One region of the Micromonospora sp. NPDC049903 genome, then DNA from elsewhere that is predicted to be linked to it. Evidence: riboswitches for the same ligand, from Rfam matches in the RefSeq annotation. Region 1 holds a riboswitch; each other region holds the start of a gene.
The links. A riboswitch is a leader RNA that binds a small molecule or an ion and turns the genes downstream of it on or off. The one in region 1 is predicted to bind cobalamin.

Region 1 (6,843 bases):
CGACGTTGTCCTGGAAGCGACCGTCGAGCGGGGCGAAGGTGTCGTGGGCGGCGCGGGCGCGGTCGGTGGAGCGGTCCCGCCAGTCCTGCCGGTGGTTGTAGACGAAGGCCCGCCAGTGGACCACGCCCCCGTACGGCGTCAGCGCCTCGGCCAGCAGGTTCGCCCCGTCGGCGTGGTCGCGGCCGTAGCTGAACGGGCCGGGCTGCCCCTCCGAGTCGGCCTTCACCAGGTATCCGCCGAAGTCGGGGATGCGGGCGTAGACCCGGGCGGTGGTCTCGGCCCACCAGGCGCGCACCTTCTCGTCGAGCGGGTCGGCGGTGGGCAGGCCACCGACCATCACGGGCGCGGCGAAGTTCACCGACAGGTGCACCCGGATGCCGTACGGACGCAGGTCGTCGGCGATCTCGGCGACGTCGTCGAGCCGGTCGGTGAGCAGCCGCGCCTCGGTGGCGTGCACGTTGACGTTGTTCACCGACACCGCGTTGATCCCGCACCCGGCCAACAGTCGCGCGTACGCCCGCACCCGCGCCCGGTCCGGGTGTGCCCGGCCGTCGCGCCAGAGGATCGACCCACCGGCGTACCCGCGCTCGACCTGGCCCATTACCGGGTGCACGTCGACGTTGTCCCAGTGGTCCAGCATCCGTCGCCGCATCACCGGCCGGTACGCCCGCGCCGGATGCGGTGCGCCGAACGCCGACTCGCCGAGCCGGACGACGTGGAACAGTCCGTGGAGCAGTCCGGCCGGCGCGTCGGCCAGTACCACCGTGACCTCGCCGTGGCGGACGACCGCGTACCCCTCGTCGCCGAGCGGCCCGCCCCCGGCGGCGGCCAGGTCGTCCCGCGCAGCGTCGAGGAGCCGTTGCGACCCGTCCTCGTTCACGACGGACGGTGAGCGGTCGGACGGCTCGGTCGCGGGTGCGGTCCCGCCCGGACGCCCGGCGGTCTCGGTCAGGGCGAGGACGAGGTGGGCGGGTGGGCCGTCGGCGGAGCGGCGGACCGTGCCGCCGTGCGTGGCGCAGGCGAGTCGGACCTCGTGCAGCACCGTGTCGACGAGCAGGCCGTCGCCGTGGACGAGCGTGTGCCGGGAACCGACGGCGCGAAACGCGGCCGGCGGCAGCCAGGCGGGATGGACGTCGGTCGGGTCGGGGCCGGTGAGCTCCGGGCGAATCCGTCGCATTGCGCAAATCGTAACCATCTTGGTCGATGCGTCAAGGTCCTTCCGGAACCTTTCGGCCGGTACCGACCAGAGCGTCCAACAGCCGAGCCAACTCCACCGGGGTCCGTGGCCGGGCACCGGCCAGGTCGGGTACGCGGTCCAGCAGCCGGTGCACCACCGGCGCCCACGCCGGAGTCAACGCGGCACCGTCGAGCAGGTCCCCGCCGCCCAACTCGGCACCGGTCACGCCCTGCCGGATCCGGCCACCCGCCACCAGCACCCGCTCGTCGGCCCACCGGTACGCCAGGTCCACGTCGTGCGTGGCGAGCAGCAGCGTGGTGCCGGCCCGGTGCAGGGCGTCGAGCGTCCGCAGCAGCGCCTCCACCCCCGACGGGTCGAGCCCGGCGGTCGGCTCGTCCAGGATCAGCACCCGGGGCCGCAGCGCCACCGCCCCGGCGATCGCCACCCGCTTGCGCTGGCCGTACGAGAGCAGGTGGGTGGGGCGGTCGGCGAGGTCGGTGATCTCCAACGCCGCCAGCGCCTCGGCACAGCGCTGCCGCACCTGCGCGTCGTCCAGACCGAGGTTGACCGGCCCGAACGAGACGTCCTGGAAGACGGTCGCGGCGAACAACTGGTCGTCCGGGTCCTGGAGCACCAGTTGCACCTGCTGGCGGACGTCGAGCAGCCCGGCCCGGGTCCGGCGCAGCGGCACCCCGCCGACCAGCACCGTGCCCGCGTCGGCGGCCAACGCGCCGACCATCAGCCGGAACAGGGTCGTCTTGCCACCGCCGTTGGGCCCCAGCACGGCCATCCGCCGCCCGGCCGGCACCCGCAGGTCGGCGTCGGTCAGCACCGGCCGCTCCGCCTCGTACCCGAAGCTGACCCCGCGCAGTTCCAACAGCGGCGGGTCGCTGACCTCGCGCAGCTTCGCCAGGGGCGGGTCGCCGCTCATCCGAGCGCCACCAGCAGCCGGGTGGCCAGCACCACCGCCGCCAACAGCAGCACGGTGGTCGCCAGGAACGCCACCGACGGTTGCCGCACCTCGGTGCGTACCGCCAACGAGCCGGTGTAACCGCGCAGCGCCAACCCCTCCTCCCAACGCCGGGCCAGCGAGAACGCCCGGACGAAGACCGCGCCGGCCTGCCCGGCCAGTGACCGGTAGGTGCTGGCCCAGGTGCGGTAACCCAGCCGGGCCGCCTGGGCCTGCCGCACCGCGTGCACGCTCTCCAACAGCAGGAACAACATCCGGTAGATCAGCGCGGCCACCTCGGTGACCGCGCTGGGCACCCCGAGACGCTGGAGTCGGGGCAGCACGTCGGCGAGCGGCGTGGTGGCGGCGAACAGCAGCAGGCAGAGCAGGGCGGCGCAGGCCCGACCGGCGGTCGCGGCGGCCGTCGCCAGCCCCTCCGGCGCCCACCGCACGCGCGTCGGGCCGGAGACCGCCACCAGCATCGGCACCGAGCCGGTCAGGATGAACAACAGCGGGGTCCGGGCCGCCCGGACCAGCAGGCGCGGCGGCAGCGCCGCCGGCCCGAGCAACGCCGCCGCCGCGGTCAGACCCACCACCAGGGCACCCGGCCACGGTGGCAGGAGCAACGCGCAGCCCAACAGCCCCAGAGCCAACAGGGCCTTCTCCGCCGGGTGGCGGCGTCGCCAGGGGCTGGCGTACGCCGCCACGTCCAACGCGAGCACTAGTCGGTGGTCTTCTCCCCGGTCGCGGTCTGCTCGCCACGCAGCCGCTGCCGGGTCCGGGCGACCCCGAAGTAGTAGCCGAGGAACCCGGCGCCGAGGGCGGCCTGGAGTGCGAACAACGCCGACTCGATCTCACCCGACGGTGGCTCGTAGATCGAGCTGAACCACGGCTCGTAGTCGGGATGGTCGTTGACGATCGCCTCCTCGGCGAGGGCGTCTGCCCCGGCGAACGGCTCCTCGCCGCTGCCGAGCCCCAGCACCAGCGGCGCCACCGCCAGCGCCACCACGGCGAGCAGCAACAACAGGTTGGTCCGGCCGAACGACTTCACGCCACCGCTCCCTGGGTCGTCGGGGCCGGACGGCGCAGAATGCCGAGCCGGCGGAGTTCCTGCGGGCTCACCCGGACCAGCAACCGGACCACCAGGACGGTGAGCAGCCCCTCGCTGATCGCCAGCGGGATCTGGGTGACCGCGAAGATGGACCCGAACTTGGCCAGCGCGCCGACGAAGCCCGAATCCGGGTCGGGGAAGGCCAGCGCGAGCTGGGCACTGGTCACGCAGTAGGTCGCCAGGTCGGCCAAAGCGGCGGCGAAGAACACCGAGATGCCGAGGCCGCCACCGAGCCGGCGGATCAGCGCGTACACGCCGAAGGCCACCCAGGGGCCGACGATGGCCATCGAGAAGACGTTCGCGCCGAGCGTGCTCAACCCGCCGTGGGCCAGCAGGAGTGCCTGGAACAGCAGCACGATCGTGCCGAGCACACTCATCACGGGGGCTCGGAACAGGATCGCGCCGAGACCCACACCGGTCGGATGGGAACAGGAGCCGGTCACCGAAGGGATCTTCAGCGCCGACAGGACGAAGGTGAACGCACCGGCCGCGCCGAGCAACAACTTCGCGTCGGGGTTCGCGCGGACCTGCTGGACCAGGTTGCGCGCACCGTGGATGACGAACGGTGTCGAGACCGCGAACCATGCCGCCGCCTGCACCGGTGGTAGGTAGCCCTCAGCGATGTGCATGAGTCGACCTCCCCTTCCAACACCTCGTGGACGAGATCACACGTCGGGGTCGGTCTCCTGGCTCCCGGATCGTCGCGAACTCCGGCCTTCCCAGGTCCTCCACGGACCCAGTGGCGTACAAGTCGGAGTGAACTCCCCGGTCACAGTGGCGAGGGCCGCGCCGGTCTCACACCGGCTTCCCATTACCGCGACGGCGCGACGTTATCCGTTCCGCGCACCGGCGCACAAGACTCATCGATGCCCCAGCGGCCGTACTCGGGTGAAGAGTGCCGTTTGTCACGACGATTCCCGGGTAGACGCCAGATCCGTTGCGAGAAGGGGGCCGGCGGGTTGGACGAGAACGAGTTCATCGAGTCCGTGGCGAACCGCACCGGCGCGTCGACGGAACAGGCGACCGCCATCGCGCGCGCCACCCTGACCACGCTGGCCGAGCGGATCGACGGTGGCGAGGCCCGGAACCTGGCCGACCAACTCCCGGAAGGGCTACGGGCGTACACGTTCGCGCCCAGCGAGACCGCCGAACGGTTCGGGCTCGACGTGTTCGTCCAGCGCGTCGGCGGCCGGGCCGACGTCGACCCCGACCTGGCCGAGGCCGGCATCCGGGCGGTGATGGACACCATTCGGGATGACGTCGCCCCCGCCGACTACGACGACGTCATCGCGAACCTGCCGGCCGAACTGTGGCAGGTGGCCAACCCGGCGCCCTCGTACGACGCGCAGCGCGACCGCGGCTAGCGGATCACCGCCCGGTCAGGTGGGGCGCCGGCTCCACGTACACCGGCAGGTGATGCCCGGCCCGGGCGCAGAAGAGGGCGACCTCGTACGCCATGTCCCCCACCTCGGCCGAGCCGTCGATACCGACGGTGAGGATCGCCCCGTTGCCGGTGGTGGCGTGGAACAGGAACGCCCGCGACATCTGCACCACCACCTGGTGCAGCTCACCCTCACCGCACAGTCGGGCGGCGGCCAGACCCAACGCCTGGAGACCACAGACCACACTGGACAGTTGCTCGGCGATCTCCTCGTCGATGCCCCGCGAGGCCCCCAGCATGATGCCGTCCGGGGAGAGCACCACCGCGAACTTGGCACCGGGCACCCGATCCACGATGTCGTCGAGCGCGTCGTTGAGGTTCTCGGCGGTGACCAGGGCATGGGTCATAAGGGCGCTGTCCTCTCGTCGAAACTCCTACGTTCGTACCAGAGAAGACCCGGCGTCAGGGGGCTGACACTCCCCCTGATCCTGTTCCCTGATCCTCCTAACGTACGACGACGCTGGTCACCCTAATCGGACGGGTCGGACGGCACGATCACGCCGGGAATCGCTCCTCTGACCGACGGTGACGCCCGCTCAGGACGACGACACCGGGCCACGCAACCCCACCAGGCCGGGCACCGCGGCACGACCCAGTTCGGCGCCGCTGGCCGGGTCGAGCCATCTCAGTGCGTCCCGCCCACCCACATAGAGGCGACCGCTGTCCGGGCCGAGGAGGAGACCGCTGACGGGAGCGTCGACCGGCCGTTCGGCAACGACCCGCAGACCGACGGCATCCACGGTACGCACCACACCGGCCCCGCCGAGGAACAGTCGATCGTCGTCCGCCGTCGCGTACGCCGGGCCGGAGGCGACGGGGACGGCGGCGGTGCGGCGTACCGTCAGCTCCTCCGTGGAGATCTCGGCGACGGTGCCGGAGGTGAGGTCGGCGACGTACAACCGCGAGCCGTCCGGGGCGATCGCCATGGCGTGCCCGTCGGCCGGTCCCTCCCCGAACGGGTGCGGCAGGTCCACGCAGAACGCCCACCGCTCGTGCAGGTGCAGCGTGTGCACGAAGGCGTGGACGTCACGGCCCGGCCGCCCGCTGATCCGGTCCCGGGTATGCCGGTGATCGGGTTGGTGGGTGTAGAGCGTGTACAGGACGCGACGGTCCGGGGCGAGCACGGCCTGCCGCCCGTCGCCGCGCATCTCCTCCTCCGCGTCCGCCGGGATCGTCTGCTTGAGGCGGGTCTGCAACGGGCCCGCCACACCGGTGGCGAGGTCGACCACCCGGACCCGGTACCGGTCCGGTGCCTGCGGCGGCAGCCACTCCAGCACGAACAGGCCGCGGTGGTCGTGGCTGAACGCCTCCGGGACGACGTTGCCCGGCAGCCGTAGTCGCTGCCGCACTCCATCCGCGTCGGCGATCAGCACCGGCGTGACGTCCCGCCCGGCCGGAGACGCTGCGGTGACGCTCACCGCCTCGGTGGTCAGTGCCACCCACGTGCCGTCGGCGGAGACGGTCTGCGGCACCCAGCGGCCTGGCAGCCGCACCCGCGCGGAGGCGACACCCGTGGCGGTCTCGATCCGCCAGAACGCGGTGTCGGCACCCTCCGGTGCGCTCGCGTACACCGACCGCCCGTCGGCGGCGGCCACGGCGTGCGGGATGACCTGCCGCTCGGCGCCGCGCAGCAGGGCGACTCCGTCGGCCAGCTCCAAGAGCAACGGATCCGGCGGCACCGCCGCCACCCGGGACCCGGTCGGATCACACCCGACCAGCGTCGCGACGCCCGCGCCCACCAGCGCGGACAACAGGGTACGTCGGGTGGCCGTCCTCGTCGCCATCATGCCCGGATGACACCGCCACGCCGATCCCGGTTCCGTCAGCGGACAGTGGAACCTGGACGACGCGACCGGTGTCAGGACAGTGATCCCACCGGAGGTTTCCCTGGACGACGAGGAGTTCGTCACCCGCGCGCAGGCAGGTGACCTGGAGGCGTACGAACTCCTGGTCGCCCGGCACACCGCGTCCGCATACCGGACGGCGATCCTGCTCGGCGCGGGATCCGACGCGGAGGACGTGGTCCAGGAGGCGTTCGTGAAGGGCTACCGGAAACTGTCCCGCTATCGCGGCGACGCCTCGTCCCGATCCTGGCTGCTGGCGATCGTGGCGAACGAGACGCGCAACCTGCACCGGTCACGCGACCGGCGTACGGGTCTGGTGCT
Region 2 (6,843 bases), on a different contig from region 1:
GTCGCGTCGTACGTCGTCGCCGCGGTCAGGCGCACCGCGAACGGTGCGGCGACCACGTCGTCCGGGCTCATGTTGTCGAAGCCGGTGCTGAAGGCCAACGACGCCGCCGTGCCGGCCGTGGGGTGCTCGGCGTAGGTGGTGCCGTCCGTGCTGCCCTCCATGCTGAAGCTACCGGCGGTGAACGTGCCCGAGGCGTACTCGGAGTCGTTCCAGGCGGCGAGGGTGATCGTCGCGCCGAGGCCGAGCGCGATCCCTCCGGCCAGAATCGCCTTGAGCTTGCGACGGTTTCCTCGACTGCTCGACTCGCCCGTCGTCATCCCTGTCGGTCCATTCACCTTGTCCTCCTCGTGCAACCCCGTTGGCGTGCTGTCACGCAGGGACACGATAGAACTCCAATGCGGACAACCCAGTCATAACGCCCAAAACTTCACGGAGGTGTATCGGCCAGCATCAAGTGAATCGAATTCGTGTCGCGTTGCCGCTAGCATCGCCGGATGGCAACACGGCTCGTACAGATCAACATGAAGGCCCGGGACGACTCCGCGCTGGGCGGTTTCTGGGCGGAGACGCTCGGCTGGGGGATCTCCAGCGAGGAGCCCGGCGTCACCAACCTCGAACCCGAGGGCGTCGCCTATCCCGACCCGATCGCCGTCTTCGTCGACCTCGTCGTCTCCTCGGAACCCAAGACGGTGAAGAACCGCGTGCACCTCGACCTCGCCACCACCTCGGCGGACCACCACGCCGAGACGGTCGCGCGCCTGAAAAATCTCGGCGCCACCCTCGCCGACGTGGGACAGGGCGACGTCCCGTGGACGGTCATGGCCGACCCGGAGGGCAACGAGTTCTGCGTCCTGGACCCGCGACCGGCCCACCGGGACGTCGGACCGGTCGCCGCCGTCGTGGTCGACTGCGCGGACCCGCGCGCCATGGCCGACTTCTGGAGCACCGCCATGGACTGGCGTCTGCACGAGGTTACCGACCGCGCAGCGGTCCTGCGCTCCGCTGCGGACGTGGGTCCGTACCTGCAGTTCCTGCGTACGCCCGACGTGAAGACCGGCTGGAACCGGGTCCACCTCGACGTCCGCCCGTACCCCGGTGACGACCCGCAGGGCGAGGCGGCCAGGCTGCGGGCTCTCGGCGCCTCCACCGTGGACGTGGGCCGCGACGATCTGCCGTGGACGGTCATGGCCGACCCGGAGGGCAACGAGTTCTGCCTCCTCGCCCCGAGCTGACGCACCCTTACGCCGTCGGGGTCAGTGGCCCGCCGGCTCCCAGCGGTCCCGGTGCACCGCTGCCCGCCAGGGACGGCGCTGCCGCCAGCCGTGTCGTTCCAGGTCCGGCACCTGCTCCAGGTGGGTGACCGGACCCAGGCACAGCCAGGCCACCGGGCGGACACCCGCCGGGATCCGCAGCAGGTCCCGCACGAACGGTTCCCGGTAGAACGACACCCAGCCCACGCCGAGCCCCTCGGCGGTGGCCGCCAGCCACAGGTTCTGGATGGCCAGACACACCGAGTACAGGCCGGCGTCGGCGATGGCGTGCCGACCCAGCACCGCCGGGGACCCCCGGTCCGGGTCGTACGTCACCACGACCGACAGGGTCGACTCCAGCACCCCGTCGATCTTGATCGTGCCGAACCGGCGCGCCTCCTCCCCGTCCAGGGTCGCGGCGAAGACGTCCCGCTCCTGCTGCACGTGGCGGTGGAACTCCGCCCGCAGCGCGGAATCGCGGACCAGGATGAAGTCCCACGGCTGCGACAGGCCGACGCTGGGCGCGGCGTGCGCGGCGGCCAGCACCCGATCGAGGACCTCGGCCGGGATCGGCGCGCCGGTGAACTGACCGCGTACGTCCCGACGGGCGTGGATGACCTCGTACACTTCGTTGATCATGGGCAGGCTCCCGCTGCGCTCCAGGCCCTGGCCACAGCGCAGGGCAACCAGGCGCGAGGCCGGTCTTCGGACTTCCGGATCGTCACCTCACCGCCCGCCTTCCCAGCCCGGCAGGGCCAGTGGCTGCGCGTGACGCGCGTGGGCGGCAGCTCCCCGGTCACCGCGGCGGGCCCGTGCCGGACTCTCACCGGCTTCCCGATTCTCCCCACCACGGGTGGGGCACCTCGCAACAGTTCGTGCCGCCGAGCACCCTACCGGACACCGTCGTCCGTCGGCGCTGCCGGAAGATCGAGTCACTAGTCTCGGTGTCGTGACCTCCGAGACCACACCCCTGCGGCAGCTCACTCTGGACCAGCTGCGGAAGCGGACGAGCGAGAAGTGGCGCGCCTACCCGAGCGACGTGCTTCCGATGTTCGTGGCGGAGCTGGACGCGCCGCTGGCCGGGTCGGTCGTCGACGCGATCACCGAGGCCGTCCGGCGCGGCGACACGGGCTACCCCACCGGCACCGACTACGCCGAGGCGCTCGCCCACTTCGCCCGCGACCGGTGGGACTTCGACGGCATCGCGGTGGACCGCACCACGATGGTTCCGGACGTGATGAGCGGCATCGTCGAGGTCCTCGACGTGATCTGTGGTCCGACCGACGCCGTCGTGGTCAACTGCCCGGTCTACGCGCCGTTCTACCAGGTCGTGGGGCGTACCGGTCGATCCATCGAGGAGGCCCCGCTCGGCGAGGACGGCCGGATCGACATGGCGGTCCTGGACGAGGCGTTCCGGCGCGCGGCGGAACGTGGCTCCCGGCCCGCGTACCTGCTGTGCAGCCCGCACAACCCGACCGGCACGGTGCACACCGCCGACGAACTCGCCGAGGTCGCCGCGCTGGCGGGCCGGCATGGTGTCCGTGTGGTGGTCGACGAGATCCATGCGCCGCTGGTGCTGACCGGGGCCGGGTTCACGCCGTACCTGAGCGTGCCCGGCGCCGAGAACGCCTTCTCGGTCATCTCCGCGTCCAAGGCCTGGAACCTGGCGGGGCTCAAGGCCGCCGTCGCCATCGCCGGACCCGCTGCGGCCGACGATCTCGCCCGCATCCCCGCCTGGGTCAACGAGGGGCCCAGCCACGTCGGTGTGCTGGCCCACGTCGCCGCCCTGCGAGACGGCGTCGGATGGCTCGACGCCCTCGTGGACGACCTCGACGAGAACCGTCGCCTCCTCACCCGGCTGCTGGCCGAACACCTTCCGACGGTCCGTTACCGCCCTGGCGAGGGCACCTACCTGGCCTGGCTCGACTGCCGCGCCCTCGGTCTCGGCGACGACCCCGCCGCGACCTTCCTCGATCGCGGCCGGGTGGCGCTCAGTCCCGGCCCTGTCTTCGGTACCGGGGGAGCGGGACACGCGCGATTCAACCTCGGCACCACCCCCGAGCTGATCACTGAAGGCGTGCGGCGGATGGCCGAGGCACTGACCTGACGCCGGTGCCACTGCCGGCCCGTTCGCACCGCACGCCGGGATTGCTACTGTGGTGAACATGTATGCACCGGAGGATCGCACCGCCAAGGCGATCATTCGGGACACCGCCCTGGAACTCTTCGGCGAACAGTGGCCGGCGGCCGCGTCGCTCAAGCAGGTAGCGGAGCGCGCGGGAGTCTCGCAGTCGCTCATCATCAAGCACTACGGGTCGCGTGAGGGCCTGGTCGCCGCCGTCGACGCGCACGTGCTGGGCGTGTTGGGCAACGCACTGGAGGCACTCGCCGAGACAGCCGGTTCCGGCCCGCCCGACCGTTTCCTCGCGTCGGCCGACGCGCTGTCCTCCCCGTCGGCCACCCGGTATCTCGCGCACCTGCTCGTCGGCACCACGTCGCGCTCGGTCGAGGCGTACCGGATGCTGCAGGGGTTCGCCGACTCGCTCATGCACCGGATGGCCGACGCGGGCGCGGTCGCCCCGGACGTGGACCGGGCACAACTCGCGGTCGTGCTGCTGGCCCATGAGCTCTCCATCATCCTGCTGCGCGACCGCATCACCGACGTGCTTGGTACCGATCCGATGGGTCACGACGGCCTGCGGCGCTGGTGGGACACCATCGATCGGCTCTACTCCGGCACCGCGATCCAGGAGCCCGTCCCGGCCGAGGGCTGAGTGACGTCGCCGACTCGGGCTCCTTCGAGCAGGCCCTCGACTCGACGGGTGCACAAACGTTCACTATGCTGAGCGATAGTTCACCAATCGTCTCCGAGCGAACGGCGGCCATGCCCACGACCACGTCCCCGAGTCCGCCGCGCGGTCCGGTCTCGCGGCTCAACGACCTGCTCGTCGCGCCCGGGGCCACGCGGGCGGAGAGTCGGCTCAGCTACCTCACCGCAGGTGTCGGCGCGACCATCGCCGGGGCCGTGGGCGCCGCTGCCGGCTACCCGGTGCCGATCGTCCTCCTGCTGACGGTGCTCGGATTCGACCTGTTCGGTGGTGCCGTCGTGAACGCCACCGTGTCCGCATCGAGGCGGTTCCACACCGGCGCCGACGTCGTCCGACGACAACTGGTCTTCGTGGCGGCCCACGTCCACCTGCCCGTCGTCGCGTTGGTCCTGCCCGCGTACCCGTGGTCGACCGCGATCGTGCTCTACGCCGGCACCCTCGCCGCCGCCGTGCTGATCGCCACCGCCGCACCGGCGCTGAAACGCCCACTCGCGTTCGCGGCCTCGACCGTGCTGCTCGTCGCGGCGGTGACGCTGTCGCCGGTCCCGACGGCACTCGCCTGGCTGGCACCGATGCTCATCCTCAAACTCCTGCTCGGACACCTGCTGCCCGGCTCCGCGACCACGGAAGGGACGTCATGACCGAGACCGGGAAGACCCGCACGCGCACCGATGACGTCGCCGTGTCCGAGCGCGCCCTGGCCCGTACCGGGACCCTCGTCCTCGCCGGCTTCGCGCTGCTCTGGGCGGTCTCCGGCCTACACGTCGTGCCCGCCGCCGCGCGCATCCCGCTGCTCGTCGCCGCGACCGTGCTCACCGCCATCGTCCTCGCCGTCGGGTTGGTCCGACCCCGACCGCAGGTCACCCGGCGCCTGGCGGCGTCCTGGATGCGCCGGTTCAACCGGGTCGGCGCCGTGCAGGGACTGCTGATCGGCGGCGTCTGCCTCGTCGCCATACCGACCGGACACCCGAGGCTGATCCCCACTCTCGTCCTGGTCGTCGTCGCGGCGCACTTCGTGCCGCTCGTGGCGATCCTTCGGCAACGCGAGTACGTGGCCACAGCGCTCGCGCTCGCCCTGGTGGCCGTCGCGTCCCTCGTCGCGTACGTCATGGGAATGCCGGAACTCGCGGCGGCCGTCACCTCGCTCGGCGCGGCCGTGGTGCTCTGGGCGACCGCGGTGGTGGTCACCCGACGACCGTGACGTCCTTCCAGAAGGCGACCCGGTCCCGGACCATCTCCGCCTCCGGCAGCGGCTCCGGGTAGAACCAGACCGCGTCCACGCTGCTCTTCCCGTCGTGCTCCAGCGTGTAGTACGACGCGGTGCCCTTCCACGGGCAGAACGTGTGCGTGTTGGACTCGCGCAGCAGGTCGTCGCGGAGCGCCGTACGGGGGAAGTAGTGATTCCCCTCGACCACGACGGTGTCCGTGCTCTCGGCGACGACCAGGTCGTTCCAGATCGCTCTCGGCATGTGCCCAGACTATGCCGATCCGACCGCCGGTCCACCCCTCGTCATCGCGGCACCTCGTGCAGTGTCACGGCGTCGAGCCGACCGTCGCCGATCTCGGCGGTGAGGTACGTCGCGTACGGCTGACGCCGCCGGTCGGTCGGCGAACCGGGGTTGAGCAGCCGCAGGCCACCGGGGGCCTCGCTGTCCCAGGGGATGTGGGAGTGCCCGAACACGAGCAGGTCGCAGTCGGGAAACCGGGCCGCGCACCGCCGCTCCCGACCACCGGCCGGACCGGTCTCGTGCACCACCGCGATCCGCAGACCGCCGACCTCCGCGCGGGCGATCTCCGGCAACCGGGTACGCAACTCGGGGCCGTCGTTGTTGCCGAAGACACCGACCAGTCGGGCACTGCGTCGCTCCAGGTCATCGAGCAACGAGGCGTCGACCCAGTCCCCGGCGTGGATGACGAGGTCGGCCGCGTCGACGTCCGCCCACAGCCCGGCCGGCAGGTCCCGGGCACGTTTCGGCAGGTGGGTGTCCGCCATGATGACCAACCGCACGCGGCCAGCGTATCGTCGTCCGCACACGGTGATCGGCCAGAGCGGCTAGGCGAAGCGGTCGGCCAGTCGCGTCAGCTTGGCGAGATACTCCGGCCACGGATAGTCGGTCGGAATGTTGGTGTTGTCCTGCCGTAGGCCGATCGCCGTGTCGAGCTGCTCGCGGATGATGTCGGCATGACCGGCATGACGCGTGAGGTCCCAGGTCACGTGGATGATGACCCGCTGCAACGTCACCGCCTGCCGCTCCGGGCTCCACCACGACACCCGTCCGGGCGCGTCGAGCGGCAGCTCGGTGATGGTCTGATCCGCGAAGGCTGCGACGCGGCGATACAGGTCGATCAGGCCGTCCTTCGTCTCGTCCGCACGCGCGTACCAGTCCGCCTGCGGGTCCTCGTCGAAAGCCGACTCGGAGACCAGATCCTCGGGGGTCGGGAACGCGCGACCGAAGGTGGGCCCGAAGTAGCCGGCTTCGGTGTTCAGGGCATGCTTGACGATCCCCAGCAGATTGTTGCCGGTCGGCGTACGGGGGAGTCGGGCTTCGCGTTCGCTGAGTCCGTCGAGCTTCCAGATGAGGTCGTCGCGCGTCGCCCGCAGGTAGTGCAGCAGCGCCGACTTCGCGTCGTCTTCGTCAGTCATACCCGCAGTCTTCCTCGTCCGGGCCACCACTGCGCGGCCGGCGAGTGCGGATGTCACGTCTGTTCGAACCGGCGGCGGGAGGCCAGGACCTCGTCCAGATGACGGCGGCTCCACCGGCAGA
Region 3 (6,843 bases), on a different contig from region 1:
GGAAGGCGGCCACCGCCCAGTCCAGGTAGGCGGTGTGGTCCCGACGGCGCGGCGGCAGCAGTTCCCGCAGCGCGGGCTCGTCGACCTGGATGATCCGGATGCCCGCCGTCTCCAGGTCCCGCGCCTCGTCGCGCAGGGCCAGCGCGACCTGCCGGGCGGTCTCCGCCAGCGGTTGGTCCACCCGCACGAACGACCAGGCCAGGATGGTCACCGGGCCGGTGAGCATGCCCTTGACCGGCCGGTCGGTGAGCGACTGGGCATAGCGGGACCAGGTCACCGTGATCGGTACGCGCCGGGTCACGTCGCCGTACAGGATCGGCGGGCGTACGCACCGGGAGCCGTACGACTGGACCCAGCCGTGGGCGGTGGCGGCGAAGCCGTCGAGGTGTTCGGCGAAGTACTGCACCATGTCGTTGCGCTCCGGCTCGCCGTGCACCAGCACGTCCAGCCCGAGCCGTTCCTGCTCGGCCACCACGTCGGCGATCTCGGCCCGCATCCGCTCGGCGTAACCGGCCGCGTCGAGGCGACCGGCCCGGTGCTCGGCCCGAGCCCGGCGCAGCGCCTCGGTCTGCGGGAACGACCCGATGGTGGTGGTCGCCAGCGTGGGCAGCCCGAGGCGGCGGCGTTGGGCGTCGGCGCGCTGCGGGTACGGACCGCGCCGGGTGTGCTCGGGCCGCAGCGCCTCCAGGCGGGCGCGGACCGCGTCGTCGCGCCACTGCCACGGCACCGGCGGGGGCGCGGCGGGCAACTCGCCCACCCCGTCGCGCAGCACCCGACCGAGCGCGACCACCTCGTCGACCTTCTGCCGGGCGAACGCCAACCGTTCGCGCAGCCGAGGGTCGAGGTCGGTCTCGGCGGCCAGGTCCACCGGCACGTGCAGAAGTGAGCAGGAGGTGGACACGGCCACGCTGTCGGCGAGTCCGGTGAGGGTGGCGCCGACGGCCGCAGCGGCCCGCAGGTCGGTCCGCCACACGTTGCGGCCGTCGACCAGCCCGGCGACCACGGTCCGGCCCGGCAGCGCGCCGTGGCCGGCGAGCCGGTCCAGGTCGCCGGGCCCGGCGACCAGGTCCAGACCGATCGCCTCGATCGGCGTGTCCAGCAGCGCGGGCAGCGCGTCGCCGAGTTCGCCGAAGTAGGCGGCGACGAACAGGCGGGGCCGGTGGGCCAGCCCGCCGAGCCGGGCGTACGCGGCACCGAGGTCGCGGATCTCGGCGTCGGACCGGTCGCCGACGTACGCCGGTTCGTCGAGCTGCACCCACGGCACGCCGACGTCGGCGAGCGCGGACAGCAGCTCGGCGTAGACGTCGACCAGGTCGTCCAGCCGGTCGAACGGGCGGAACCCGGCCGGCGCGTCGGCGGTGGGCTTGGACAGCAGCAGCAGGGTCGCCGGGCCGACCAGGACCGGACGGGTGGTGATGCCGAGCGCCCGGGCCCGCCCGTACTCGGTGAGCGGCTTGTCGGCACGGGCGGCGAAGGCGGTGTCCGGGCCGATCTCGGGCACCAGGTAGTGGTAGTTGGTGTCGAACCACTTCGTCATCTCCAGCGGCGGTTCCTGTGCGGTGCCGCGCGCCATGGCGAAGTAGGTGTCCAGCTCACCGAGGCCCAGCCGGCGGAACCGGTCGGGTACGGCGTCGACCGTGACGGCCGCGTCGAGCACGTGGTCGTAGAGCGAGAACGTGTTGGACGGTACCGCGGACAGGCCGGCGTCGTGCAACGTACGCCAGGTCTGTTCGCGTACCTGTGCGGCGGTGGCCCGCAGGGTCGGCTCGTCGACGCGGCCGGCCCAGTAGCCCTCGACCGCGGTCTTGAGTTCACGACGCGGGCCGATGCGCGGATAGCCGAGCACGGTGCTCGTGCCGAACGGAGTGGTCATGTCGCCAGGGTTCCCTTCCCTCGAGGTCCGGCGGTACGGCTCCGGGGAAGGCTGGGGAGGGCACGGCGCGACGACCGGCCTCGCCCTGGCCCTCCCGCGAGGCCGACGGCGGCGTGCGCGGCTGCGCACGCGGCACGGGCAGGTCTTCGGACTCGTGGGCGCGACCGGCTGGGCCGGTCTCCTACTGGCCGTCGCTTCCCGGACAGGTGTCCAGTGCGTGTGACGGCGGTCGTTCCCACTCACCGCTGCGGGGCAGTCCCGGATTCACACCGGGTTCCCTCTTACGACGCTCCGACCGGACGGCCGGGGCGAACCAGTACCGTCTCGGATCCTAGCGTCCGGATCGCGCCCGACGACCGTCGCGCCGGTGTGATGTCCGCGCCGCGACGCCGGGTCGAGCGGCGGGTGAACAACGACTCATCCGCCTTCCGCTGGCATGATCATGGTGTTAGTTTTTGCAAAGACTTGGCAAGAACAACGACTTTGCGTGGGAGTGCGGTGAGCGTCACCACCCTGCCGACGAGCCGGACGGACGTGCTCGGCGTGGCGGCGCAGCGTCGCCGGACCGGCCTCTGGCTGCTCGCGCTGACTATCGGCCTGGTCCTGACCGGGCTGGTCGCGGTCGGCGCCGGGGCGATCGGCATCCCCCCGCTCACGGTGGCCCGGATCATCGGGCACCAGCTCGTCGGGGTGCCCGGCGAGGTGACCTGGACCGGGCCGCAGCAGGCGATCGTCTGGCAGGTCCGGCTGCCCCGGGTCCTGCTCGGCATGCTGGTCGGCGCCGGGCTCGCGGTCTGCGGGGTGGCGTTGCAGGCCATGGTCCGCAACGTGCTCGCCGACCCGTACCTGCTCGGGATCAACTCCGGCGCCTCCAGCGGCGCGGCCGCCGCGATCCTGTTCGGCGCGGGTGCCGGCTTCGGCCAGTACGCGCTCTCCACCAGCGCGTTCGTCGGCGCGCTCGGCGCGTCGCTGCTGGTCTTCCTGATCGCGCGCAGCGGCGGCCGGGTCACCTCCATCCGGCTGCTGCTGGCCGGAGTCGCCGTCGGGTACGCGCTGTACGCCACCACCAGCTTCCTGATCTTCGCCTCCGGGTCCGCCGAGGGCGCCCGGTCGGTGATGTTCTGGCTCCTCGGGTCGCTGGGTCTGGCCCGCTGGAACGCCCTGCTGCTGATCGCCGCGGTGGTGCTGATCGGCACCATCGGCTACCTGACCGTCGTCGGGCGGCGACTCGACGTCCTGGCCATCGGCGACGAGACCGCGCACACCCTGGGCGTCTCGCCGGACCGGTTCCGGCTCCGGCTGCTCGTGCTGGTCTCGCTCAGCGTCGGCATCCTGGTCTCCGCCGCCGGCAGCATCGGGTTCGTCGGCCTGGTCGTGCCACACCTGGCCCGGCGCATCGTCGGCGCGCCGCACGTCCGCGTGGTGCCGGTGGCCGCGCTGCTCGGGGCGATCCTGCTGGTCTGGGCCGACGTGCTGGCCCGGGTGCTGCTGGCGCCGCAGGAGATCCCGATCGGCATCATCACCTCCCTGCTCGGCGCTCCCTTCCTGCTGGTCCTGATCCGCCGTCTGCACGCCTCCGGTGCCTGAAGAGCCCACCCGTCAAGGAGAACCGATGTTGAAGGCAACCCGCCTCGCCACCGCCGCCGCCTCCGCGTGCGTGCTGCTCGTCGCCGGGTGCGGCGGCGCCGCCGACGGGCCGACCGAGGCCGGTCCCGGCTATCCGGTCACGGTGACCAACTGCGGCGTGGACGTCACCTTCGACGCTCCTCCCCAGCGGGTCGTGCTGCTCAAGAGCGCCGCCGTGCCGTACCTGCACGCGCTCGGCGTCCTGGACCGGGCCACCGCCCGCGCCGGGCAGTACCCGAAGGAGTACTACGACGCGGAGACCCAGGCCGAGCTGGACCGGATCCCGCTGCTGACCGACAAGACCGACACCAGCGGCCACCTCCAGATCTCCAAGGAGGTGGTGATCAGCCAGGAGCCCGACCTGGTCCTCGGCGAGGTCGACAACCTCTCCCGCGACACCCTGGAGGCGGTGGACATCCCGCTGCTGGAGGAGCCGGCGATGTGCCCGGACAGCACCGCCGTACCGAGCTTCGACGACATCTACCGGCAGATGGAGACGTACGGCCGGGTGTTCGGCCGCCAGGCCGAGGCGACGACTGCGGTCACCGCGCTCAAGGACCGGATGACGAAGGTCCAGGCCGAGGCGGGCGACTCGTCCGGGCGTACCGCGGCGGTGCTCTACCCGACCGTCGGCGGCGGCACCACGTACGCGTACGGCACCGGGAGCATGGCCCATCCGCAGTTGGAGGCCGCCGGTTTCCGCAACGTCTTCGGCGACGTCAAGGATCGGGTCTTCGAGGTCACCGTCGAGGAACTGCTCGGCCGCAACCCGGACGTGCTGATCCTGCTCTACGGCGACGGCGACCCCCGGGCCGTCGAGCAGGGGCTCACCGGACTGCCGGGCGCACAGCAGCTCAACGCGGTCCGCAACGGCCAGGTCATGACGCAGCTGTTCAACTTCACCGAGCCGCCGACGCCGCTGTCGATCGACGGCCTCGAGCGGATCGTGCAGCGGTTCCGGGAGCAGCCGTGATCGAGGCGACCGGCGTCACCTGGCGCTACGGCGCGAACCCGGTCATCGACGGGGTCAGCGTGACGGCCCGGCCGGGTCGGGTCCTCGGTCTGATCGGACCCAACGGCAGCGGCAAGACCACGCTGCTGCGGTTGCTCTACGGCGCCCTGCGCAGCCGGACCGGTCAGGTCACGGTGGACGGCGACACGCTGTCCACCCTGCCCGCCCGGGAGGCCGCGCGGCGGCTGGCCGTGGTCGTGCAGGAGACCGGCGGGGAGACCGCCCTGACCGTGGCGGAGCTGGTGCTGCTCGGCCGGGGACCGCACCTGTCGACGTTCCAGCGGGCCGGTCGGGCCGACCACGAGATCGCCGCCGGCTGTCTGAGCCGGGTCGGTGCCACGCACCTGAGCGGGCGGGCGTTCGCCCAGCTCTCCGGCGGGGAGCGACAGCGGGTGCTGATCGCCCGCGCGCTCGCCCAGCAGGCCACCCACCTGCTGCTCGACGAGCCCACCAACCATCTCGACATCCGCTACCAGCACGAGATCCTGCACCTGGTCCGCACGCTGGGCACCTGCTCGGTCGTCGTGCTGCACGATCTCAACCTGGCCGCCCGATACTGCGACGACCTGGTGCTGCTCGGCGCGGGCGGTGTCGCCGCCACCGGCACCGTCGACGAGGTCCTCGACCCCGCCGTCCTGGAACCCGTCTACGGCATCGGCATCCGACGCCTGGACCTCGACGGCGCCGTCCATCTGCTGTTCCACCCGATCCACCAGAGCATCGACGAGAGGACTGCGGCATGACCACGCAGGAACGCATCAACGCCTACTGGACCGGCCGCGCGCCCGCCTACGACGAGTACCAGCAGCGCCCCGACCGCTTCGCCGACGACCAGCGGGCCTGGTCGCAGATCTGGTCGCAGGCCCTGCCGGCCGCGCCGCTGGACGTGCTCGACGTCGGCACCGGCACCGGTCAGGTGGCCATGGTCCTGGCCGGCCTCGGGCACCGCGTCACCGGCACCGACCTGTCCGAGGGCATGCTCGCCGAGGCCCGTCGGCACGCCGCCGCCGTCACCGACGGCCCGGTCATCCAGCTCGGCGACGCCGTCGCGCCGGACTTCCCGGCGGGCAGCTTCGACGCCGTCACCAGCCGGTACCTGATGTGGACCCTGCGCGAGCCGCAGACCGCCGTGGCCAACTGGATCCGTCTGCTGCGTCCCGGCGGCCTCGTCGCGGTGGTCGACAGCACCTGGTTCCCGAACGGCCTCGACAACGCCTCGGAGAACTTCACCGGCCACTACGACAGCCAGGTACAGGCCGAACTGCCGCTGGCCACCGCGACCTCGATCGACAAGACCGTGGCGGTGCTGGAGGAGGCGGGCCTGGCGGATGTCACGGCCGTCCCGCTGACGTCGATCTACGAGCTGGACCGCCGGTACGGCGTGGCGCCGAACCACGAGCACCAGATGCAGTACCTGGTCACCGGCCGGGCCTGAGACCGGCGGGACCGCCACCGGTCACGTACGCAGCAAACAGTCACGCTCCGTGTAGCTCTCCGTGGACAGCGGGGAGCTACACGGCGTCAGCGGTCAATGCTAATACGCATTAGGCCCTTGACATCGATCGGGTTCAGCCGCGAAGCTCCTTCCCAGCCCGAACGCTAATACGCATTAGCGGCAGTGGAAGGACTCCCCCGTGCCCCCTGCACCCCGACGCGTCACTCAACGTGACATCGCACGGATGGCCGGCGTCAGCCAGGCGACCGTGTCGCTGGTGCTCAACAACCGCGCCGACGCGGAGGTACGCATCGCCCCCGAGACCCGGGACCGGGTGCTGCGGGTGATCGCCGAGACCGGGTACGCCGCCGACCCGGTCGCCCGCCGGCTCGCCTCCCGGTTCAACCGGATCATCGGCGTCTTCACCTACGAGCCGGCGTTCCCCAGCCGCAGCCGGGACTTCTTCCACCCCTTCCTGCTCGGCATCGAGGAGTACGCCGAACGGGTCGGCTGCGACCTGCTGCTGTTCACCAGCGCACCGGTGGTCGACGGGCGTCGACGGATCTTCCACCGGGACAACCGGCTCCGCCTGGCCGACGGGTGCATCCTGCTCGGCCGCGAGATCGACGGGACCGAGCTGCTCCGGCTCAACCGCGACGGCTACCCGTACGTCGCCGTGGGCCGCCGGGACGACGCCGGCGGGCCGGTCCCCTACGTCGGCACCGACTACGCCGCAGCGGTACGCCAACTCGTCGAGCTGGCCCTGGCACGCGGGCACCGGCGGCTGGCCTACCTGGGCGTGGACGCCACCGCCGAGTCCTCGGCCGACCGCCGGCGCGGGTTCGACGCCGCCGCACCGGACGCGGAGTCGGCCCGCCGCCTGACCGGCCCGACGCG
Region 4 (6,843 bases), on a different contig from region 1:
AGTGGAAGCTCGGCGCAGGCGTCGGCGTCGGCGTCGGCCGAGGGTCGGAGACGTCGGCCAGGGCCGGGGGCCGGGGCCAGGGGCCGGGGCGGCTGACTGCCATGTCGGGTACGGGCACTGTCGAGCTGACGGCAGCGACGGATCGCGGTAAGCGCCTACCTGCTCTGCGCCGGCCGGGAGTGGCCGTGCAAGCCGAGCCGAGCCGCCCCGCCGCTCGCCGGGACTGACCGCAACTCACCGTTCGAGCACGGTCGGCCCGCGTTGATGGCCTCCACGGTCGGAGTGTCCGGGTTCGTCTCCCCGGACGGGCGGGTAGGGGCGATCGGCAGCGACCGAGACCGCCCGGCCCGCCACATCGCCGAGTCGTCGGCCCGCTGGCCGCTCTCGCAGTCGAGAGGGCCGATAGCGCATACGGTTCAGCTCGACAGGGGCCGCCGACACGACCATTGGGCCAGGCATCGGCCGGAGCCCGGGCCGGAACGCCGCTGGTCCCGGGCGGCGTCACGCCACCCGGGACAGCGGTCCGTCTCAGCCGGTCAGAAGTCGTCGTCGAAGCTGACCGAGCCGGTCACCCCGACCTGGTAGGCGGAGACCCGCCGCTCGAAGAAGTTGGACAGCTCCTGGACGTCCTGCAACTCCATGAACGCGAACGGGTTGCCGCTGCCGTACATGGGTGCGATGCCGAGCACGGCCAGGCGCCGGTCGGCCACGTGCTGGAGGTACTCCCGCATGTCGGCCAGCGACATCCCGGAGACGCCCTGCTCCAGCAGGTCTGCGGCGAACTGGACCTCGCACTCGACCGCCTCGGCCAGCATGTCCTTGACCTGCTGCTCCATCTCGGCGTCGAAGAGGTCCGGCTCCTCGGCGCGGACGGTGTCGACCACGTCGAAGGCGAACGCCATGTGCATGGACTCGTCGCGGAACACCCAGTTGGTGCCCGAGGCGAGGCCGTGCAGCAGCCCCCGGGAGCGCAGGTAGTAGACGTACGCGAAGGCACCGTAGAAGAACAGGCCCTCGATGCAGGCGGCGAAGCAGATCAGGTTCAGCAGGAAGGCCCGCCGGTCCTCCCGGGTCCGCAGCTCACGCAGGGCGAAGATGGAGTCGATCCACTTGAAGCAGAACTCGGCCTTGCGGGCGATCGACGGGATGTTCTCCACCGCCGCGAACGCCGCGAACCGTTCCTTCTCGTCCGGGACGTAGGTGTCCAGCAGGTTCAGATAGAACTGGACGTGCACCGCCTCCTCGAACAACTGCCGGGAGAGGTACAACCGCCCCTCCGGCGAGTTGACGTGCTGATAGAGGTTGAGCACGAGGTTGTTGGCGACGATGGTGTCGCCGGTGGCGAAGAACGCCACGAGCCGAGACACCAGGTGCTGCTCGGCCGGGGAGAGCTTGGCCAGGTCGGCGAGGTCGGAATGCAGGTCGACCTCCTCCACCGTCCAGGTGTTCTTGATGGCGTCCTTGAAGCGGTCGAAGAAGTGCGGGTACCGCATCGGCCGCAGGGTCAGGTCCATACCGGGGTCGAGCAGCAGGTGCCGCTCCCCCACGCCGGTGCTGGTGCTGGTCTCGGAGACGGTGGTCACTGGCATGCCTCGCAGCTCTCGGGGTTCTCCAGGGAGCAGGCCAACGCCTCGTCGTCGCTGACCGCCACGACCGGCGTGACGCTCGGGGTGACGGCGACGGTGGCCTGCTGGATCCGGGTCGCCGGACGCGACCGCAGGTAGTAGGTGGTCTTCAGCCCGGACTTCCAGGCGTACAGGTACATCGAGGAGAGCTTGCCGATGGTCGGCGCGCTCAGGAACAGGTTCAGCGACTGCGACTGGTCGATGAAGGGGGCGCGGGCCGCCGCCAGGTCGATCAGCGCCCGTTGCGGCAGCTCCCACGCGGTCCGGAACAGTTCGCGTACGTCGGCGGGCAGCTCGACGACGCCCTGCACGGAACCCTCGGCGCGCTTGATCTGCTCCCGGATCGCGGCCGTCCACAGTCCGCGCGCCTTCAGCTCGCGGACCAGGTAGGTGTTGATCTGGAGGAACTCGCCGGACATCGTCTCGCGCTTGAACAGGTTGGACACCTGCGGCTCGATGCACTCGTAGCAGCCGGCGATCGAGGCGATGGTGGCGGTCGGCGCGATCGCCACCAGCAACGAGTTCCGCAGGCCGTGCCGGCCGATCGTCTCGCGCAGCGCGGTCCACCGCTCGGGCTGGCCGACCTCGGCGCCCCACAGGTCCGGGTGCAGCTCACCCCGGGCGGCGCGGGTCTCGGCGTACGCGGGATGCGGGCCGAACCGCTCGGCGAGCCCGGCGGAGGTCTCCAACGCGGTCAGGAAGATCTCCTCCTGCACCCGCGTCGACAGCTCCCTGGCGGCCGGTGAGTCGAACGGCAGGCGCAGCGTGAAGAACGCGTCCTGCAAACCCATCAGCCCGAGCCCGACGGGGCGCCAGCGCGGGTTCGACGCCGCCGCCTGCGCGGCCGGGTAGTAGTTGATGTCGATCACCCGGTCCAGGAACACCACGGCGGTACGCACCGTGGCGCGCAGCCGTTCCCAGTCGACACCGTCCGCCGTGACGTGCGCGCCCAGGTTGACCGAGCCGAGGTTGCAGACCGCCGTCTCGGCGTCGTCGTTGACCTCCAGGATCTCGGTGCAGAGGTTCGACAGGTGGATGGTGTTGCCCGGGGCGCCGGTCTGGTTGGACAGCCGGTTCGAGGCGTCCTTGAACGTCATCCACCCGTTGCCGGTCTGCGCGAGCGTCCGCATCATCCGCCCGTACAGGTCGCGGGCCTTGACGGTCTTGACCGCCTTCTTCTCCGCCGCCCGGTACGCCTCGTCGAACGCCTCGCCGAACAGGTCGGGCAGCTCGGGGGCGTCCGACGGGTCGACGAGCGACCAGTCGCCGTCCGCCTCGACGCGCCGCATGAACTCGTCCGGGATCCAGTTGGCGAGGTTCAGGTTGTGCGTCCGCCGGGACTCCTCGCCGGTGTTGTCCCGCAGTTCGAGGAACTCCTCCACGTCCGGGTGCCACGGTTCGAGGTAGACGCAGGCCGCGCCCTTGCGACGGCCGCCCTGGTTGACCGCGGCCACCCCGGCGTCCAGCGTCTTGAGGAACGGCACGATGCCGTTCGACCTGCCGTTGGTGCCCCGGATCAGGGCGCCCCGACCGCGCACCCGGGACCAGGAGATGCCGATGCCACCGGAGAACTTGGACAGCTTCGCGACCTGGTGGTAACGCTCGTAGATGGAGTCGAGTTCGTCGCGCGGCGAGTCGACCAGGAAGCACGAGGACATCTGGGTGTGCCGGGTGCCGGAGTTGAACAGCGTCGGCGAGCTGGGCAGGTAGGCCAGGCTGGACATCAGCCGGTAGAAGCCGATCGCCTCGCCGGGCGTCTGGGACAGGCCGCAGGCGACCCGCAGCAGCCAGTACTGCGGCGTCTCCACCACCAGTCGGGTCTGCGGGTGCCGCAGCAGGTACCGGTCGGCGACCGTGCGCAGGCCGAAGTACTCGAAACGCAGGTCCCCGGCCGGGTCGACGGCGTCGTCCAGCTTGCGCGCGTTGCGGGCCACGAACGCGGCGGTGTCGTCGCCGATCAGGCCCAGGCCGTGTGCGTACCGGATGGACTGGCTGAAGCTGGCCACCTGCTGCCCGCGGACCTCCTTGTCCACGTACGCGGCCAGCAGTCGGGCCGCCAGCTTCGAGTACTGCGGCTCCTCACCGATCAGCTCGGCTGCGGTCTGGATGGACAGCTTGTCCATCTCGGCCGTGGTCGCGCCGTCGTAGAGCCCGCTGATGGTCTTGGTGGCCACCCGCAACGGGTCGATCTCGTCCAGGTCGGCGACCCACCGCTCCACCGCCTTGACGATCTTGTTGACGTCCACCGGCTCGGTGTCGCCGTTCCGCTTACGGACCTGCATGACGTGCCGGCGTTGCTCCGGCCCCGCCTGCTCCTGGGTCACCGTCATGTTCCCCCTCCTCACGCCTGTCCCCGAGATCGTCGGGTCCGCGCGGGAGGACGCCGCCGGTCACCGACGGCACTGCTGCCGTGACTGACCAGCTCATGGCGTCGGCCGTCCCACGCGGCCTTCGACCGCCGCACACGTCGCGTGCGGCGCGCTGGCAGGTCTTCGGACTCGTGGGCCTGGTGCTCGCGCCTACTGGCCGTCGCTTCCCAGACCTGGCGGGTCCAGTGCGTGATGACGGCGGTCGTTCCCACTCACCGCTGCGGGGCAGTCCCGGATTCCCACCGGGTTCCCTCTTGCCTCGACCGCCGTTTCAGTGGCGGCCGAACCAGCTACGGGGCACACCATATATGGGTGCGGTGCGAAGATGGCAACACCAGATGCTGTGCCGGGCGTGTCGCGTGCCAGATGCCGGGCATCCCGCCGACCGACGGCCGGGTACTCGATCATGCCCACTAGCATCGTCGCGTGCAGACAGCGGCCGGACCCGGCGACCGACGGGCACTGCTCGACATCCTCGTCCACGCCGCGGATCGGACCCCCGACCAGAAGATCGTGCACGTGCGCGAGGACGGCACCGAACGCACCGTCACCGTCCGAGAGTTGCGGGACGAGGCGCTGCGGGTGGCGGGCGGCTACCGTGCCGCCGGAGTGGCCCCGGGCACCCCGGTGATCCTGGTCGCCGACGCCGGGGACGACTTCCAGCCGCTGTTCTGGGGGGCGCTCGCCGCCGGGTTGGTCCCGGTGCCGCTGCCACCCGAGCCGACCCGGGTACGGGCCGTCCGCGAGCTGCTCACCGACGCGGTGACCGTGCTGGACGACGCCACCGAGGCGCTCGCCGACGGGCTGGCCGGTCCGGTGCTGCGGCTGGCCGACCTGCGGACCGGCACCCCACCGGAGGCCCTGTTCGCGGCCGACCCCGGCGACGTGGCGTTCCTCCAGTTCTCCTCCGGCAGCACCGGCACGCCGCGCGGGGTGGAGTTGACCCACTCCAACGTGCTGGCCAATGTGGAGCAGTCCCGGCTGGCCAGTGGCGCCGGGCCGGACGACGTCCTGGTCACCTGGATGCCGTACTTCCACGACATGGGGTTGATCGGCACCCACCTGACCCCGCTCGCCATCGGGTGCACCCAGGTCCGCGTACCCCCGATGGCGTTCGCCAAGCGCCCGGCGCTGTGGTTCACCGCCGCCCACCGGCACCGCGCGACCCTGCTGTCGGCGGCGAACTTCGCGCTGGCCCTGGCCGTCCGCCGGGTCCCGACGGACCTCCTCGCCACGCTGGACCTGAGCCGGGTCCGGTGCGTGGTGGTGGGCGCGGAGCCCATCTCCCCCACCGTGTGGCGGGCCTTCCTGGCGCACGTCCGCCCGGCCGGGCTCGCCCCGTCCGCCCTGCGACCGGTGTACGGCCTGGCGGAGGCGACCCTCGCGGTGACCTTCCCGCCGCCCGGAGAGGTCGCCGCGCCGCTGGTGCTGGACCGGGCCGCGCTGAGCCAGGGCCGCGCGGTGACCACCGGGCCGGGCCCGGACGCCGTGGAGCTGATGGACCTGGGGCACCCGGTGCCCGGCTGTGAGGTCCGCGTCGTCGACGAGCGGCACCGGCCACTGCCCGAGGACCGAGTGGGCCTGATCGAGGTACGCGGCCCGAACGTGGCGCGCGGCTACCACCGGGACCCGCAGGCCAGCCGGGAGACCTTCGTGGACGGTTGGCTGCACACCGGTGACCTGGGTTTCCAGCGCGCCGGTCGGCTCTGCGTGACCGGCCGGGCGAAGGACGTGATCTTCGTCAACGGTCGGACGTTCCACGCCCCCGACCTGGAGGCGGTGGCCGCCGCGACCGTCGGGTTGCCGGCCACGGTCACGGCGGTGGTCGGCTGCACCGACCCGGACAGCGGCGGCGAGCGGATCGTGGTGTTCGTGGCCTGGGCGCGACCGCCGGCCGGGGCGGCCGTGGTGCTCGACGCCACGCGGGCCCGGGTCGCCGAGGCGGCCGGGCACGACGACGTACGGGTGCTGCCGCTGCCGCCCGGCGCGTTCGCCCGGACCACCAGCGGAAAGCTGCGGCGGCGCCGGATGCGCGAACGCTACCTGGCCGGCGACTTCGCCGACCGGGAACGCCGCTGGCACCCGACGGGGCCGAGTGCGGCGCACCGGGTGGCCGAGCCAGTGCCCTCGGGGCCGCTGTCCCGGCGACGGGTCGAGCAGGTCGTCCGGGCGGTCTGGGCCCGGGTGCTGGAGCGGCCCGCCGACACCATCGCGGCGGACGACCGTTTCCTGGCCATCGGCGGTTCGTCGCTCAAGGCGATGGAGGTGCTGGCCGGGCTGGAGGACGCCCTCGGCACCACGTTCGATCCGGCGGACCTGCGGGACTGCCCCACCGTCGCCACGTTGACCGACCGCATCCTGGCCGGGCCGCCCACGACCCGACCGGCACCGCCCGACGGGCGCGCCCCGACGTCGCAGGACGCCCGCTCCGGCGCGACGCCGCTCGCGGTCATCGGGATGGCCTGCCGCTTCCCGGGTGCCGACGACCCCGACGAGTTCTGGCGCGGGCTTGTCGGTGGCGTCGACGCGGTGCGGCCGGTCCCGGAGCACCGGTGGACGCCGCAGGACGGTCGGCCCCGCTGGGGGTCCTTCCTGGACGATCCGATGCAGCTCGACGCGGACTTCTTCGGGCTCTCCGACGAGGAGGCCCGGCTCACCGACCCGCACGCCCGACTGTTCCTGGAGATCGGGTACGAGGCGCTCGAACGCGCCGGGTACGCCGGGCCGCGTCGGCAGGGCCGTCGCGTCGGGGTCTTCGCCGCCGTCGGCGAGAGCGCCTTCCCGGAGCTGCTGGCCGCCACCGGTCCGGTCGCCGCACCGGCGGCGCTGGTCGGCAACCTGCGCAACCT

Region 2: linked by a shared signal. The riboswitch ahead of bluB (5,6-dimethylbenzimidazole synthase) and the one ahead of ACIBO1_RS19380 (energy-coupling factor ABC transporter permease) in region 1 are both predicted to bind cobalamin.
Region 3: linked by a shared signal. The riboswitch ahead of metE (5-methyltetrahydropteroyltriglutamate--homocysteine S-methyltransferase) and the one ahead of ACIBO1_RS19380 (energy-coupling factor ABC transporter permease) in region 1 are both predicted to bind cobalamin.
Region 4: linked by a shared signal. The riboswitch ahead of ACIBO1_RS17010 (ribonucleoside-diphosphate reductase subunit alpha) and the one ahead of ACIBO1_RS19380 (energy-coupling factor ABC transporter permease) in region 1 are both predicted to bind cobalamin.

Annotation. Positions count from the first base shown of each region.
Region 1 covers NZ_JBITKL010000012.1:34,325-41,167, reverse strand. Annotated here, with positions in the region: gene ACIBO1_RS19400 (alpha-glucuronidase) at 1-1,177, opposite strand, end outside; gene ACIBO1_RS19395 (energy-coupling factor ABC transporter ATP-binding protein) at 1,209-2,108, opposite strand; gene cbiQ (cobalt ECF transporter T component CbiQ) at 2,105-2,848, opposite strand; gene ACIBO1_RS19385 (energy-coupling factor ABC transporter substrate-binding protein) at 2,848-3,177, opposite strand; gene ACIBO1_RS19380 (energy-coupling factor ABC transporter permease) at 3,174-3,866, opposite strand; cobalamin riboswitch at 3,896-4,071, opposite strand; gene ACIBO1_RS19375 (DUF2267 domain-containing protein) at 4,197-4,601, shown strand; gene ACIBO1_RS19370 (roadblock/LC7 domain-containing protein) at 4,606-5,025, opposite strand; gene ACIBO1_RS19365 (YncE family protein) at 5,215-6,465, opposite strand; gene ACIBO1_RS19360 (RNA polymerase sigma factor) at 6,545-6,843, shown strand, end outside.
Region 2 covers NZ_JBITKL010000011.1:16,982-23,824, forward strand. Annotated here, with positions in the region: gene ACIBO1_RS18330 (SipW-dependent-type signal peptide-containing protein) at 1-335, opposite strand, end outside; gene ACIBO1_RS18335 (VOC family protein) at 495-1,232, shown strand; gene bluB (5,6-dimethylbenzimidazole synthase) at 1,254-1,889, opposite strand; cobalamin riboswitch at 1,929-2,131, opposite strand; gene ACIBO1_RS18345 (MalY/PatB family protein) at 2,200-3,357, shown strand; gene ACIBO1_RS18350 (TetR/AcrR family transcriptional regulator) at 3,416-4,024, shown strand; gene ACIBO1_RS18355 (hypothetical protein) at 4,135-4,719, shown strand; gene ACIBO1_RS18360 (hypothetical protein) at 4,716-5,279, shown strand; gene ACIBO1_RS18365 (DUF427 domain-containing protein) at 5,263-5,547, opposite strand; gene ACIBO1_RS18370 (metallophosphoesterase family protein) at 5,589-6,086, opposite strand; gene ACIBO1_RS18375 (DinB family protein) at 6,132-6,722, opposite strand; gene ACIBO1_RS18380 (winged helix-turn-helix transcriptional regulator) at 6,776-6,843, opposite strand, start outside.
Region 3 covers NZ_JBITKL010000018.1:26,801-33,643, reverse strand. Annotated here, with positions in the region: gene metE (5-methyltetrahydropteroyltriglutamate--homocysteine S-methyltransferase) at 1-1,873, opposite strand, end outside; cobalamin riboswitch at 1,993-2,206, opposite strand; gene ACIBO1_RS23500 (FecCD family ABC transporter permease) at 2,372-3,460, shown strand; gene ACIBO1_RS23495 (ABC transporter substrate-binding protein) at 3,486-4,472, shown strand; gene ACIBO1_RS23490 (ABC transporter ATP-binding protein) at 4,469-5,254, shown strand; gene ACIBO1_RS23485 (class I SAM-dependent methyltransferase) at 5,251-5,946, shown strand; gene ACIBO1_RS23480 (LacI family DNA-binding transcriptional regulator) at 6,146-6,843, shown strand, end outside.
Region 4 covers NZ_JBITKL010000009.1:197,751-204,593, forward strand. Annotated here, with positions in the region: gene ACIBO1_RS17005 (ribonucleotide-diphosphate reductase subunit beta) at 537-1,583, opposite strand; gene ACIBO1_RS17010 (ribonucleoside-diphosphate reductase subunit alpha) at 1,580-3,955, opposite strand; cobalamin riboswitch at 4,091-4,300, opposite strand; gene ACIBO1_RS17015 (amino acid adenylation domain-containing protein) at 4,421-6,843, shown strand, end outside.